DNA from 3 places in the Lactiplantibacillus plantarum genome. Region 1 is predicted to be linked to each of the others. Evidence: predicted binding sites of a transcription regulator. Region 1 holds the regulator's gene; each other region holds the start of a gene.
What was found. Region 1 encodes NrdR, which represses ribonucleotide reductase genes. Its sites were predicted from a motif close to ACACNATATATNGTGT; they were not measured.

Region 2: the regulator NrdR is predicted to act here: its motif matches at 2,781-2,796, upstream of E5260_RS05875 (deoxynucleoside kinase).
Region 3: the regulator NrdR is predicted to act here: its motif matches at 1,006-1,021, upstream of pnuC (nicotinamide riboside transporter PnuC).

Annotation. Positions count from the first base shown of each region.
Region 1 covers NZ_CP039121.1:1,423,065-1,428,553, forward strand. Annotated here, with positions in the region: gene mutM (bifunctional DNA-formamidopyrimidine glycosylase/DNA-(apurinic or apyrimidinic site) lyase) at 1-712, shown strand, start outside; gene coaE (dephospho-CoA kinase) at 722-1,315, shown strand; gene nrdR (transcriptional regulator NrdR) at 1,357-1,872, shown strand; gene E5260_RS06500 (replication initiation and membrane attachment family protein) at 1,894-3,297, shown strand; gene dnaI (primosomal protein DnaI) at 3,301-4,236, shown strand; gene thrS (threonine--tRNA ligase) at 4,569-5,489, shown strand, end outside.
Region 2 covers NZ_CP039121.1:1,282,125-1,287,613, reverse strand. Annotated here, with positions in the region: gene E5260_RS05885 (YhgE/Pip domain-containing protein) at 1-1,832, shown strand, start outside; gene mscL (large-conductance mechanosensitive channel protein MscL) at 2,336-2,716, shown strand; gene E5260_RS05875 (deoxynucleoside kinase) at 2,821-3,468, shown strand; gene E5260_RS05870 (glycerophosphodiester phosphodiesterase) at 3,650-4,336, opposite strand; gene E5260_RS05865 (ABC transporter substrate-binding protein) at 4,357-5,489, opposite strand, start outside.
Region 3 covers NZ_CP039121.1:3,011,782-3,017,270, reverse strand. Annotated here, with positions in the region: gene map (type I methionyl aminopeptidase) at 1-752, opposite strand, end outside; gene pnuC (nicotinamide riboside transporter PnuC) at 1,114-1,902, shown strand; gene E5260_RS14240 (DUF2089 family protein) at 2,101-2,379, shown strand; gene E5260_RS14235 (hypothetical protein) at 2,372-2,659, shown strand; gene treR (trehalose operon repressor) at 2,975-3,694, shown strand; gene treC (alpha,alpha-phosphotrehalase) at 3,719-5,362, shown strand; gene E5260_RS14220 (glucose PTS transporter subunit IIA) at 5,379-5,489, shown strand, end outside.

The DNA of each region.
Region 1 (5,489 bases):
CGATAGTTTCAAACAGCGTTTAGCCAACCAAACGATCCAGACCATTGATCGGCGGGGGAAGTATTTGTTGTTTCGCTTTAGCAATGGTCTGACGATGGTGTCGCATTTGCGGATGGAAGGCAAGTATAATGTTGTACCGCGTGGTGAAGATCAAGGTAAACACACGCACGTGATCTTCCATCTGACCGATGATCGTGATTTGCTGTACAACGATACGCGTAAGTTCGGGCGAATGACGCTCGTGCCGACCGGTGAAGAAAACACGGTGGCGGGATTGCGGACAATTGGCCCGGAACCCGTTGCTGAACAGTTAACACTGGCTTATATGACGGCCACTTTTGGCAAGTCGAAAAAGATGATCAAGCCACTATTGTTGGATCAAAGTAAGATTGCGGGCATTGGGAATATTTACGCGGACGAAACGCTATGGATGAGTAAGATTCATCCAATGCGGCCTGCTAATTCACTAACTACTGATGAGATTGCAACATTGCGCCAAAACATTATTGATGAAATGGCGATGGCAATTAAAGGTCACGGCACCACTGTTCATTCATTTTCAACGGCATTTGGTGAAGCCGGTCAGTTTCAAAATCACTTACACGTCTATGGTCGTGAAGGGGAACCTTGCGAACGGTGTGGCACAATTATTGAGAAAATCAAAGTGGCACAGCGAGGGACCCATTTTTGCCCGTTAGAACAACGGTTGTAGGTGATCAAGATGACAAAGTTGATTGGATTGACTGGTGGCATTGCCACTGGTAAGTCGACTGTTTCTAAGCTGCTGGCAACTAAGTTACCAATCGTTGATGCGGATAAAATCGCGTGGCAGGTTGAAGGGCCAGGCCAACCGACGACCCAAAAGATTGTGGCGCACTTTGGTCAGCAAGCAGTGCTGGCAGACGGGCGACTGAATCGGCCATGGCTTGGCCAGTTGGTTTTTAACGATGCTCAAGCTTTACAAGACTTAACCGCAATTACACGGTTACCGATTCAGTACGCGATGTTCGAAGCGATTGTCGCGGCAAACCAGCAACAGCCCGACGCAATTATTTTAGATGTGCCGTTGTTATTTGAAAGTGGCTGGCAACATGTTTGTGATCAAGTGTTGGTTGTGACGGCATCACCCGCCGTAGTATTGCAGCGGTTGATGGCGCGTAACCACTTATCGCAACAGGCGGCTCAGGCACGAATTGACAGCCAAATGCCACTTGCACAGAAGGTCGCAAGGGCTGACGTTGTCATTGATAACGGGGCCAACATTGATAAAACTAAAGCAGCCGTGTTAAAATGGCTGAAAACTATTACTAAATAAAGAAAAACTGATTGTTAGTTGTTACAAGGGGTGAGAAGTCTATGCAATGTCCACATTGTCATCATAATGGCTCCCGCGTGGTTGACAGTCGACCAACTGATGATGGTCGCGTGATTCGACGGCGCCGGGAATGCGAAAACTGTGGGTTCCGGTTCACAACATTTGAACGGGTCGAAGCCACGCCATTATTAGTCATTAAGAAAAATGGTGCCCGCGAAGAATTCAATCGTGAAAAAGTCTTGCGCGGAATTATTCGCTCGGCCGAGAAACGACCCGTTAGCATGGAAACCATGACGGGCGTCGTTGATGATGTTGAAAATAAGGTCCGGTCACTGGGCGAAAATGAAATTTCAAGCCAAGTTATCGGCGAGTATGTCATGGAGCAATTGGCAGATATTGACGAAATTTCGTACATTCGTTTTGCCAGTGTTTACCGGCAATTCAAGGATATGCACGTCTTCTTGAATGAACTCCAAGATATGATGGAGCGTGATAAGGTCAAACTGGCAAAACCGTCAGCGAAGACGACCCACGCACCTAAACGAAAAAAAGATTAGTTAAAAAGAATGGTGAACAACATGCCAAATGATGAACCCTTAACACCCAAAACTGGGTTAGTGGTCCCGCAAGCACCAGCGCTCAGTGCGGCGCAACAAGCTGTATTGGCGGAATTATACTTGCCACTGATGGGGCCATTGGCATATAGCTTGTACGCGGCGTTACGTAGCTTACAGAGTAGCGAGAATGAGCTGAGCAATCGACGCAGTCACGCGGAACTGCTGGGCATCCTAAATGTGGACTTGCCGACGGTGTTAGCGGCTCGGCGTAAACTTGAAGCAACTGGCTTGTTGCGCAGCTATTATCAACAAGATGAATTGGGTGCCATGTACATTTATCAATTACAAGCACCATTACTGGCGTTACAATTCTTTGCGGATGATCTATTGAGTGTCCTATTGTTAGATACGGTCGGTGAGTTACGTTATCAACAACTTGCTGGCGATTTTGCAGCACAGCCGATTGACTTGACGGCTGCCAAAGACGTGACGGCAAATATCTTAGATGTGTTTCACGTTGATAGTCAAAAAGTTACGACGCCACCTCTTTCAGTGCAAAAGGTGCGCGCCCAATTGGCGGCCAATGAACCGGCCGAGGATCACTCGCCCGTGCTCAGTGACGATGACTTTGACTGGCAACTGTTGGGGCAAATTTTGAAGCAGAACTATGTTGATCTCAAACAGGTTGCGAGTTCACGGCAACTGATCATTACGGAAAGTCGGGTCTACGGCATCAGTGAGATTGAGATGGCTAAGTTAATCAGTGAAGTGGCTAGTTTAACAACGGGTCAGTTTGATGAAAATCAATTGAAATTATTGATTGCGCGGCGCTATGAACGGCCCGCAGTTTCGAGTCAGCAGGTCGCTACGGAAGCAACGGTTGCAACGACGACCACTAAGGATAACAAGGCTTCAGCACAGCTCTCAACGGCTGAGCAGCAACTCGTGACGTATGCTAAGCAGACAGCGCCGTATGACTTTTTATCAGCTTTGAAGCAGGAGAAACATGGTTTTGTGACGAGCGGTGAGAACCGACTAGTTCATGATTTAATTGGTCGGGGGGTATTACCCAATGCCGTCATCAACATGGTGATCTACTACTTATTGCAAAATCGGGAGTTAGCTGCCCTTAATCGTAATTTGCTAGAAACAGTCGCCAATGATTGGCAACAACACGGCATTACGACGCCGGAAGCGGCTTTGATGTATTTGAAGCAACGTAAACAGCCGAAATCAACACCAACACGGCGCAAGAACAATCGACCGACGCGTAAGGAGATTATGCCAAAGTGGGCCCAACAACAGCAACAGACTGAGAGTGGTAAGCAACCAGCTCAGACCGGTAAACAAATTACTGCTGCCCAACGCAAACAGCTTGCTGATCGACTAGCAAAGCTTGAGACAAATTCGGAAAAGGAGGACTAAAACATGGAGAATATCTCAGAAACACTCCGGACGTTAATGAATCGGAAAAACTTGAATCATCGGTATGAGGCGTTAATGACAGCTGTGTACCAAGATCCAGATGTTCGCCAGTTTTTAGCTGCTCATCAAAACGAATTATCTTCGGATGCGCTAGAACGTTCAGCGGCTAAATTATATGAATTTTGTGAAGAGAAACGTAAAATTGCGCGGCACGAGCCAACTCAAGCACCTGGGTATCAGCCGACATTAGTGATGAGTAATCACTTGATTGACATTGCTTATCAGCCAACACCACAAATGCAAGAACAGCAAGCTGCTCACGCATTGCAACAGCGGGTTCGATCAATCAGCATGCCGAAAAATATTCAGACGGCGGACTTAAAGATGTATGATCAAGATGGTGACCGGGCGACAGCATTAATGGCAGCACTTGATTTTATTGATGCCTATACACAAGCGCCCAAGCGTTTTCACCGGGGCTTATATCTCTACGGCTCATTTGGTGTCGGTAAAACTTATTTACTCGGTGGGATGGCGAACGCGTTGGCAGCTAAGGGTTTCAATACGACCTTGATTCATTTTCCGAGTTTTGCGGTCGAGATGAAGCGCTCGATTAGTAACAATACGTCGGCGGATAAGGTCGATGCGATTAAACGGGCACCGATTCTCATGATTGATGATATCGGTGCGGATGCTTCGTCGACTTGGATTCGGGACGATGTGCTCGGGGTTATTCTGGAGTATCGAATGCAGGAGGAACTGCCAACTTGTTTCTCGTCTAATTTTTCGATGCAAGAATTGCAAGATGGTTATTTGACGCTCTCACAAAAGGGTGATGAAGAACCAGTCAAAGCGCAGCGAATCATGCAACGGGTACGTTACCTTGCGAGTGAGATTGAGATGGTCGGTCGTAATCGACGACTCAATCCCGATGCTTAAAATCAAGAGTTGACTTTTAGTTTAAAAGTGGTTTAATGAAAACAGATGCAAAAGACACGCTTTGTTTACCATGGATTGCAGAGACCAAGACCTTGTTCTGGAAGTCTTGGACCGGGTTTACGAAGATACCACTTTTGTGAACATGCTCAATTGAGCCGGAACGCTTCCGTTATTAGCGCTAATGAGTCAGTGTCTTTGATGACACTGAAAAATCGGGTGGAACCACGTCAATGACGTCCCTAATGCTAGTTCAGTCTGGCATTAGGGACTTTTTTGTCGTCCCGGCGCGGTGTTTTGGTGAGTGGGTAAATTTTAAGGAGAGTGTCAAGTATATGGCAAGTATTAATGTTAAGTTCCCAGATGGTGCTGAAAAGCAATTTGATGCCGGCGTAACGACGGAAGCAATTGCAAAGTCAATTAGTCCTTCATTGGCTAAACGGTCGGTTGCTGGTAAGTTCAACGATCAGATCGTGGACTATCGCCAACCACTGACAACCGATGGTAGTATCGAAATTATCGCTGCTGATAGTGAAGACGGCCTCAATGTTTTACGGCAAACGGCTGCCCAAGTATTAGCTAACGCGGTTAAACAATTATTCCCTAACATTCATTTTGGGAGTGGTGAAGGGAATGCCAACGGTTTCTTCTTTGATACCGACAATCCTGACGAAGACGGTAAACAAGTCAGTGAAGATGATTTGGAAGCCATCAGTGATAAGATGGCTGCAATTATCAAACAAGATTTACCAATCGAACGCGAAGTCTTATCAAAGGCTGACGCTTTAGCTTTAGTTGGTGACAACCCTTACCAACAAGACTTAGTTAACGAACGTGCCGCTGCCAACAATGATCAAGTCGTTGTTTACAAGCAAGGGGACTTCGTTGATTTATCTGACGGGGCCCAATTAGCTTCAACGGGGAAAGTCAAGGTCTTCAAGTTATTATCCGTTGCCGGTGCATACTGGCAAGGTAAGTCCAGCAATCCAATGTTACAACGGATCTACGGGACGGCCTTCTTAAAGCAAAAAGACTTAGATGCTGACCTCAAGCGGCGTCAAGAAGCCCGCGAACGTGATCACCGGGTCATTGGTAACGAATTAGACTTATTCTTCGTTGATCCTAAGGTCGGGAATGGCTTGCCTTACTGGATGCCAAATGGTGCAACGATTCGTCGCCAAATCGAACGTTACATTATCGACAAGGAAGTTGCAAATGGCTACCAACATGTATACACGCCAGTTTTAGCTAACTTG
Region 2 (5,489 bases), 140 kb from region 1:
AGACACTAGGTCAGAACAGTCAGTCCCTCACCATCGACTTGCAAAAATTGCAGACGCAACTTAAGCAACCAACCAACAATCAAGCCACGATTAGCGCAACCGTGGCAGCGCTGAAAAAGCAGGCTGCTGGTACCGACTTATCGTCCGTTAAAACCGCGCTAAGTGCGCTGACATCGGCTATTAAAACTAGTGCGGCGCTTCACGACAATGTCGCCGCAACCGCTAACAGTCAAAATTTGACTGCGGCACAAAAATCAGCCATTTTGACAACGGTTGATCAATCCGCTAACCGTGACGCCATCAACGCCGCCCTTGCGAGTTTAACCACGGCCATCGCCCAGTCGACGCAACCGGCTCTAGATACGACTGCTTTGACTAGGGCCCTCAGCGCCACGACTCAACAGCAGGCTGACCTTGTCTCCACGGTCACCCAACTCACTACCGGTGCGCAATCACTGACGACCGGTATTCAATCTGCTGGTAACGCGGCTAACAAACTGAGGACTAGTCTAACCCAGCTGAACACGGTCCTACCTAATCTCACTAATGGCATTGGGGCCGTCACTACTGGTGCGACAAACTTGGCTAGCGGAACAACAACGCTCACAACTAATAGCCAGCAGCTCACCCAAGGCTTTAAAACACTGGATGCTAACACCAACTTGCTCAATCAGAGAAGTCACCAACTGGCTACGGGTGCGGGGCAAGTTGCCGCGGGTTCTCAACAGCTGACCGCGGGCACGCGTCAACTCAGCACCCAGGGCAACCAGCTAACACAAGGTGCCAGCCGCGTGGCTACGGGTCTTCAATCTGCACAGACCAACCTACCCAGCTTAACAACTGGCATCTCACAGTTAGTTACGGGCAGTCAACAAGTCACCACTGGCTTACATCGACTCGGCACAACGGGTATTGCACTCGCTAATGGCAGTCAGCAACTCACTAGTGGCAATGGGCAATTAGCCACCGGAGCTCAGCAACTAGCCGTGGGTGCTAACCAAGTTACAACCGCTGGTAATAAGATTCAAACTGGTAACCAAGCATTAGCGACCAAATTAGGAACGGCCGCAAGCAAGGGGAATCTCAATCCATCAAAACTGACGTATCAACAAGTTGCCAAACCCGTCACTACAACTCACCAGGACCGTGATGATGTACCAAACAACGGTACTGGTATGGCGCCGTATATGTTAAGTGTCTCGTTATTTGTCGGCGCGCTCGCCCTCAATATGATGTTTGATATGTATACCCCACGCAAACACCCGCAATCGGCACTGGATTGGTGGAGTAGCAAGGCCAGCATCATGCTCGTCTTTTCAATCATGGAAAGTACGATTATGCTCGGCTTGATGATGTTAATCAACGGACTCAGCCCGATTCATCCGTTTGCCACTTGGTTGTTACTCACGCTAACGGCGCTACTCTTCATGACGATCGTCGCTTGGCTTAACCTTGTCTTCAGCAAAGCTGGCGCCTTCTTCAGTATGGTACTACTAGTCTTACAGCTCGGTGGTTCAGCCGGAACGTATCCAATTCAGCTGTCAGGTCACTTTTTCCAAACAATCCACCCGTGGTTACCAATGAGTTACAGCGTCAACGGCTTGCGGCAGACCTTAATGACTGGTAATTCTGCTCTTCCTGAGATGGGCGTCTTAGCACTGATTCTAATGCTGTTTATTGCTCTGACCTGGTTGTTCTTTATCCGTCGTTACCCTCGGCTGGCTCAAATTGACTTTGAAGACCCCGTCGCCGTCAAAGCCACTCAGAGTAAGTTAGCCACGTTGGTTCGGCGAAAGGCTCAAGCTAAAGCATCTGACAATAAGACGAATTAGTTATTTGGATTTATGATCTCGAAACACTGCCAAAACGACTTTCTCTATATCAGAGAGAGTCGTTTTTAGCAGCTAACTAAGTTGACGACTTTACCCAAATGGTGCTGTTAATTCTGATTCGCTGGTCAACACCTTAACCTACTACCATATTATTAGTATTCGTGAAAATCCCTACTAATATTGAAACGACTTCCCCATCACTTGAGACTGCTTTTCACAGACTCATTTTGACCGGATGTCACACACGCTAAGTCACCTAACTTGTCAGTCAACAGCCCAACTAGCTAAAACCATTAACTAGTCTCAAATGCACCACAACAATCATTCAGAACAACATTAAGTCACTATCCAAACAAAACTAATCATGATACCACCTCAAATTAGTATGGGTATGCTTTAGTTAGGGACAAGCTTACGGTTAAATTAGATTGGTATATTGATTGAGTCAGCGTTTGATTTTGGCTATACTGTTAACAGTCAATTAATAAAGGAGTGCGAGTCGCATGATCAAAGAATTCAAGGAATTTATTGCCCGCGGTAACGTGATTGATTTGGCCGTTGGGGTTATTATTGGGTCCGCTTTTACGGCCATTGTTAAATCGTTGACAGACAACTTAATTAATCCACTGATTGGGATTTTCTTAGGCAAAGTTGATTTATCCAATCTAAAGTTCAGTATCGGTGATGCTACTTTTAAGTACGGGTCCTTTCTAAATGCCATCATTAATTTCTTCATCGTCGCCATCGTCGTTTTCATTCTGGTGAAAATTATTAATAAAGTGGTTAAAAATGAACCAGAAGAACCCGAGGAAGAAGAAGTCGATGTTTCCGCGCAATATCTAGAAGAAATTCGTGATTTATTAAAGGAACAGGCTAAAAAATAAATGAAAATAGCTCCCAAGCAAATTTTTCATTAAAAGTCTATATGGTATTAAAACTTTTTTTGAGATACAATATATTGTGCAATTTTTTATAAAGAGGGGCTATCATGGTGATAATAACAGCAGGAATGATTGGGGTCGGCAAAACCACGTTAACGGGGTTAATTGCTGACCACCTTGGAACTAAGGCATTTTACGAACCGGTTGGCGACAACCCCGTATTGCCACTTTATTATTCGGATCCTAAGAATTACGGGTTCCTATTACAAATCTATTTCCTCAACAAACGTTTTGCAATGATCAAGAAGGCATTGGCCGACGATAACAACGTCCTCGACCGCTCCATCTATGAAGATGCCCTCTTCACCAAAGAAAACAACGCTGAAGGAAACATCTCTGATACTGAATTGAATGTTTACTTGCAACTACTAGACAATATGATGACCGAATTGACTGAACTGCCTAAGAAGGCACCAGACTTGATGGTCTACTCTGAAACTGACTTCGATACGATTCTTTACCGGATCAAGAAGCGTGGTCGCGACTACGAACAGTTCGACCACAACCCTGAACTGGAATCTTATTACTATAAGATGTGGACCGCTTATCGGAAATGGTACGATGAATACGATGCTAGCCCTAAAATGAAGATTGATTTACAACAGTACGACTTGGAAAAACCTGCTAACCAACAAGCAGTGCTAGCTCAAATCGATTCTGAATTAGGTAAGATTCGCAATCCAACCACAGTTTAATTAATCATGCTAAAAGCGCCAGTCCCCATTATCGGGACTAGCGCTTTTATTGCGCACAATCTAGCGAGCAAACAATACAGAAACTTCTTAATGACTCGCGACCAGCTAACTAGGTAGCGCGGGTAGTGTCGCATTACCAAACGACAATCTTTGAATGCCGCACTAGCACAATTGCGCTCGATTACATGGCTGCCCGGACTTGTTGGGCTAACTCAAAGTTATTGGTAATCACCGCATTGACCGAGGCTGCGAACAATTGTTGCATTACGCTTGGCTCATCCACTGTCCAAACCCGTTCAGCAACATGGTGTACAGGTTGATAGTGTTCAAGATGCACCCCTTCTAAGTGTTCGTGAGTCGCAAACTCATCCGGATTACCCAGACGCGCTGAAGTCAAAAAAGCATATTTCTGGCTGGCATCAATGGCGTAGGCCCGCTGTAAGCTCTTCAGATTAAACGACGAAAAAACGACCGGATAAATTAAGTCAGTCTGCCGGACCATCCGTAGCACAATCCGCTCGATATCAAGATAATAGTGTCGATCAGTCTTCAACTCAAGGTTCAAGTGAACGGGCTCCCCACTCACTAAGTTTAAAAATTCTTGTAAGGATGGGACGGGCTCTCCATTTGCTAATTCAAATCTACGCAACTGTTCGAAGGTCAGATCCGCAATAGCCCCTTGCCCATTAGTAGTTCGATCGATTCGTTCGTCATGCATAATCACTGGTATTTGATCCTGGGTAAGATGGACGTCAAACTCTAAGCCATCGATATGATGACTGATGGCATACGCAAACCCAGCTAGCGAATTCTCAGGAAACTTAACGGGAACGCCCCGATGACCATAAATCAACGACATATTTGGCACAATTCTTCAACTCTTTCCAATTAATGACGACCGTTTGCACGGTTATTTGATTCTAACACTTTATTGTACGTATTTTCAGCCGTTTGCAACGATTGTCGAATATCTTGGCCTGCAAAAATCTGCTGCATCGCCGTTTGAATCGCCGTCCGTGCGGGAACCCAACCATCGACAAAGACACCTGAGTTCGTATTATTAGGCTTCGTTCGTAGCATCTGATTACCAGAAACTTCTAGGACCGGCGACTTCTTGAATAGTTTTTTCAGCGTTGGCTCGTCCTTAGCCCCCTTATTAACGGCTAAATAACCAGTCTTGGCTTGCCAATCGGCTTGCGTCTGTGCGCTAGCGAGAAACTTAGTGAATTCCCACGCGCCATCTTGGACCGCGCTTGGTTTATCGTTCGCAATCCAAAGTGCCGCCCCACCAACTGCGATTCCGTTGGCTCTCTGACCATTCGGCCGTGGGAAATATGTGACACCTAGATCATTTTTGAGCACTTGATACAACTGACCCGTGTTCGCGGACGATTGCATGAAGATACCCAAATGGCCTGCCAAGAAAGAAGCTGCTTCATTTGCAGCAGCATTACCACCCGAACCAAAGTTCATAAAGTCACCATAGTCAATATTTTCTTTAACCCACTTCATCGCATTGATCGCCGCGGGACTCGTAAAGTCGACCTTAGTCGCATTGCCAGTATGACCATTATCATGATTGGCAACGGGAACACCTGCGTTAGCGACTAGCTGCTCGAATAGCCACGAATAGGCCTCCATTGTCATTCCCTTGACTTTGCCGTGGGATTTGTCGTGGATGGCCTTAGCGACTCGCGTGATATCATCGTAAGTCGGATCCACTGGTGGCGGCGTAATCCCGTACTGACGCAAGACCCTCTTATTATAATAAAGCGCCGTTTGCGATGCATTAAACGGCATTGCTAGCAATTGATTGTCGCGCATCACGATCGCCTTGGCGCCCGGAATGATTTGATCAGCATCGTAATGGTCACGGTCAATAAATTTCTGCATCGGTGTCGTGAAACCACTGTGATACATCTGACTGGTGGAAATATCCATCGATTGAAATAGCGCTGGTGACGCGGCCGTCCCATGCGTATTCAAGATTTTTTGAATGACGCCATTATAGCCACCCTCAA
Region 3 (5,489 bases), 1.6 Mb from region 1:
AATGATGATAAAATCTTAGGACCGTCATCGGTAACGACAAGGGTGTGCTCGTATTGGCAGCTAAGACTGCCATCTAAAGTGCGAACAGTCCAACCGTCATCGGCAGTTTCGCCAGAACGCCAGTCACCAATATTGACCATTGGTTCGATAGTAATGGTCATACCAGCTTTTAGACGGGTGCCGTGACCAGCTTCGCCATAATGTGGAACATCAGGCTTTTCGTGCATCGTCGGTCCAATACCATGACCAATGTATTCGCGTACAACGCCGTAACCCATTTCGTTTTCAGCGTAATTCTGAATAGCCCAGCCGATATCACCAATTCGGTTGCCAACAACGGCTTGGTCAATACCGAGGTATAGCGCTTTATGGGTCACTTCCATGAGTTTTTTAACTTCGGGTGATGGTGTACCAGCAACAAAGGCGTGGCAAGAGTCACTAAGGTAGCCATGGTAGTTAATAACGGTATCAACTTTTAATAAGTCTCCATCTTTGACCAAGATATCTTTACTAGGACAGCCGTGACAAATCATGTCATTGACGCTGACACAAGTTGAGTACTTATAACCTTCAAAGTTGAGTTCGCCAGGAGTAGCGTCGTGTGCAACGATGTATTCGTAGGCAAAGTGGTCAACATCCCAAGTCGTAATTCCGGGCTTGATGTAGTCTTCAAGGGCGTGAAACAGGCCAACCATGATGTCACCGGCAGCTTGCATCCCTTTGATTTCGCGATCTGATTTAAGCGTAATCATGAGGTTCCTCCAAAAAAATTAATTATATTGTGATGCTAAAAGTTTGTTCCTCTCCAGTATACTGCAAGCATTGTATTGCGACAAAACGCATTGTTTTGACCTGATATTGACAACGCTATCAGTAGGCCGAAATCAAAAAAATATAAAAAAATCAGCACGCCAAAAATACCAAATTGCCGGGGCGCAGTTGGATTAATTGTAAACAATTCAATATAAATTTGGAATTTTACCCTTTTCATCGGCCAAGATAATGATACAATATATTGTGTTGTTTCAAACGGAAACACTACATGTAGTAGTGTGACGTGACTGGTTGGCCAACTAGACACCTACAACCGCATATGAAAACGGAAAGAGGAGCATGATTTTGAGTAATTATTTTAAATTCTTATCACACCAACTAAAAGGTTGGCCACAACAGAACTACTATCTATTCTATTTTAGCCTAGGATGTCAAGTAATGACGTTAGTAAGTGCGCCAATTACAGCATTGTCTATTTTAACATTTATTGGGACCACTTTGGGTGTTCTTTGTGTGTTAGCCATTAATGCGGCTAAGTCAGTCAATGGATTATTAGGCGTCATCTCCGCCGCTTGCTTCATCGTAGTTGGTTTTTCAGCTAAGAACTATTTAAGCATTGGGGAACAATTAGCCTACGTCGTAACGCTTGATATTCCAGTACTATTAAGTGCTAATTGGAACGTCAACATGGTTTCAAAGATTCGGAAGTTTACGGGTAAGACGTGGATCGTCGCAATTGTCGCAACTTTAGTTGTTTATGCCATCTCCGGCTATCTTATTGGTGCCTTAACTGATGATCCCCGGCCATGGGTCGATGCCATTAGTTTTGCGATTTGTTTAACGGCCGGCGTTATTTGCTTCCTCCGTTACAACAACCAGTATTTCTGGTGGATTGCCTCTGGTTTAGCACAAATGGTCCTCTGGTTCATCTCGTTCCGTCAAGGTTCGGCGACACTAGCAATGTTCATTAATAGTTCCGTTTATCTGATGAACGATGTCTTGGCTTTCACTGTTTCACCTTGGTATAACAAACATGAACGCGCTCGGTTGATGGCCGAAGAACAAGCAGCTAGTGATGCAGCTAGCGCGGATGCTAGTGATAATCAGGCATTTGGATTGAATCACTAAAGGTCAGCTAATAAATTTACTGAGACTAGTAGCGTTAATATTCTAAATAAGGCGAGTACTGTAATTCTTTTGGATTAGAGTACTCGTCTTTATTTGAATAGCTCCGGATTGTATCAGTTATCAAATATATGCTTTTTTATTGACATTATAATAAACAATGTTAAAGTTTAATAAACAATATTAAAAAAGAGGGATGCTATGGACTGGTTTGTGAATTTAGAACGTGAGGATCAGGAATTTGTTAAACAATTGGTTATTGCCTCAGGTTCTCTAAAACAACTCGCTAAGATTTATCAAGTGAGTTATCCAACCGTGCGAATGCGGTTAAACACGATTATTCAAAAAATTAACTTTATTGAGGACAACGGTGCAAATACGTTTGAAACGAAGGTTATGAAATTGGTAATCGATGAGAAATTATCGTTAGAGGTAGCAAAACAGATTATTACTGACTTTAGGGAGGAACAACATGAGTGATTTTAAAGGAATTCTGATTGGTATGTTGGTCGTTGCAGTGCTCTATATGTTAGATCGATACTTACCAAGGTGGTTTGGGGCAATTCCGGGAGCTGGCTTTTTAGGCTTTATTATTTACATTGTTTTTACAAAAGAGGTCTCTTTATTATCAATAGTAACCGTATTGTTAGTTGGCGAAGCCGTGCTGAATGGTATCTGGATAGATGCACTCGTGAACCGAAAGAGAAAAATGAAAAAAGAAGTAGCAACAATGAAAGCGAAAGATTTATTGCGAAAATAGTAATATTAATGAAATCATCAGATATAGAATCGACATTGGTTGGAGATTGCTGTTAGCGCTCTGCGAATGTCGATTTTTTATTATGGTGCGGACTATCCTGCTAGTTCAACCAATACTGTATAGGTGCTGGCACTTATTATGAAGCAGTTATTGAATACTGAAATATAAGCTCGGATTTTGTGAACTCTAGACATGTCTAGACTTGATCTGGCTGGTATAATCTACAAATTTAATTGGGTTATTACTTAAATATTGACAACTTGTCTAAACAAGTCTATATTCATAAATGAAAACGATAACAAAGGGGTGGTTGCCGTGAATAAAGCGGCCTTAGTTTATCAAGATTTGCTCCAGAAAATTGATGCGGAGGTTTACCCGATCGGGAGTTATTTGCCGAGTGAACATCAACTTTGTGAGCTATATGGGATTTCACGTGAGACTGGGCGCAAAGCATTAGCGACATTGGCTGAGGATGGCTATATTCAAAAAATTCGTGGTAAAGGGTCCATTGTGATTGAGCATCGACAGTATGAATTTCCAGTTTCTGGCATTGTGAGTTATAAAGAGTTAGCCGAAAAGTTACACATTAAGACGCAAAATATTGTTTATGACTATCAACCGGATGCAACGTTACCGGTTGCTGACTTTACGTCACTTGGTACCGAATTGACGGAAGCGCCAGTGACGGCCATCAAACGAGTCCGAGTGATCGATGGCGAACCAGCTATTATTGATAAGGATTATATTTTGAAATCGATCGTTCCGAAAGTTCCCAAGCAAGCGGCGGAAGACTCACTGTACGCGTATTTTGAAAATCAGCTTGGGTTGACGATCGGTTACGCGACGAAGGAAATTACGATGGCGCCGGCAACTGATGAGGACCGCGAACACCTCGCTATTAGTAAGGGCGCCTATGTGGCAGTTGTTCGAAGCGTGACGAGCCTCACGGATGCGCGAGCGTTCCAGTATACGGAATCACGACACCGGGCGGACCGCTTTAGTTTCCGCGATTTTGCTCGGCGAACTAAGAAATAAGATCTGGCATGAGAGGGATAGCGCATGAAATTATCAGAACAAGTGATTTATCAGATTTATCCGAAGTCGTTTTACGACAGCAATGGCGATGGCGTCGGTGATTTACGAGGTGTTATTGAAAAGATCGACTACCTCAAAAAGTTGAATATTGACATGATTTGGTTTAATCCGTTTTTTGTCTCACCACAAAATGATAACGGTTACGATATTGCAGATTACTACCATATTGACCCCATGTTTGGCACGATGGCTGATTTTGAAGAACTCGTTGCAAAGCTGAAGGCAAATGGTATCGGGGTCATGTTGGATATGGTTCTTAATCATACTTCAACTGAACACGAGTGGTTTCAAAAGGCTTTGGCGGGTGATGAGAAGTATCAGAAGTTTTACTATCTCCGTCCTCCCAAGGCTGATGGTAGTCTACCGACCAATTGGGAATCTAAATTTGGTGGTCCGGCCTGGGCGCCGTTTGGTGATACTGGTTTGTACTATTTACATTTATATGATCCGACTCAGGCCGATTTGGATTGGCATAATCCGGCCGTACGACAAGCGTGTGCCGCCGTTGTCAATTTCTGGCGGCAAAAGGGCGTGCAGGGTTTTCGTTTCGATGTCATCAACGTTACCGGTAAAGCTGAGAAGTTGGTGGACGCACCTAAGGGGGTCCCTAGCAAGACGTTGTATACTGACACCCCCGTTGTTCATGATTATTTAAAGGAATTGAACGCGGCAAGCTTCGGCCAGGATGTAGATAGCGTCACAGTGGGGGAGATGTCTTCAACAACCGTTGCGAACAGTGTTGGTTATACTAATCCGGCTAATCACGAACTCTCAATGGTCTTTAATTTCCATCATTTGAAGACGGATTATGTTGATGGACGGAAGTGGTCCCGAATGGCCTTCGACTTCCCACGATTGAAGCAATTATTAGATAGTTGGGCCGGTGGAATGGCAGCTGGTGGTGGCTGGCAGGCTTTGTTTTGGAATAATCATGATCAGCCACGAGCGCTGAATCGCTTTGGTGACGCCGGTCGTTATCGTGTCAAGTCCGCTGAAATGCTGGCGACGGTCATTCACCTCTTGCGTGGGACACCATTTATCTATATGGGTGAGGAACTCGGCATGACTGATCCGGACTATGACAATATGGCTGATTACGTGGACATTGAGGCATTAAATGCTTATCGGGCTTTAATTCGTAGTGGGTACAGTCATCACGATGCGTTTACGATCGTTAAGACCAAGGCGCGCGATAACTCGCGGACGCCGATGCAATGGGATGATAGTGCCAAGGCTGGTTTCACTACTGGTAAACCGTGGTTGACACCGACTAATCAGGCGACGATTAACGTGGCCCATGAATTGGCTAGTGGCGAGATTTTTGACTATTATCAACGGCTCATTAAGCTAAGAAAAACGATGCCGATCGTCGCGGATGGTGGTTATCAATCGTGGCGCTTAGATGATCCGCAAGTCTTCGGCTATTGGCGGACATATCACCAACAAAAGTTATTAGTGCTTAATAATTTTTATGGTCAGTCAACAACGGTGACACTTCCGGAAGAAATGGTCGGTGCACAGGTGTTACTTTCCAATTATCAAGATGTTAATGTCACAGCACAATTGACGATGCAATCCTATCAAGCGGTTGCGCTGTTGTTAGGTTAAGAATGGAGGAATGGGTATGGCAAAGGCACAAACAGTAACAATTTTGTCGCCGGTCAATGGGGACGTTATTGCGTTAAATAAGGTTAAAGACCCGGTCTTTTCAGCCGGTATGATGGGACTGGGCTTT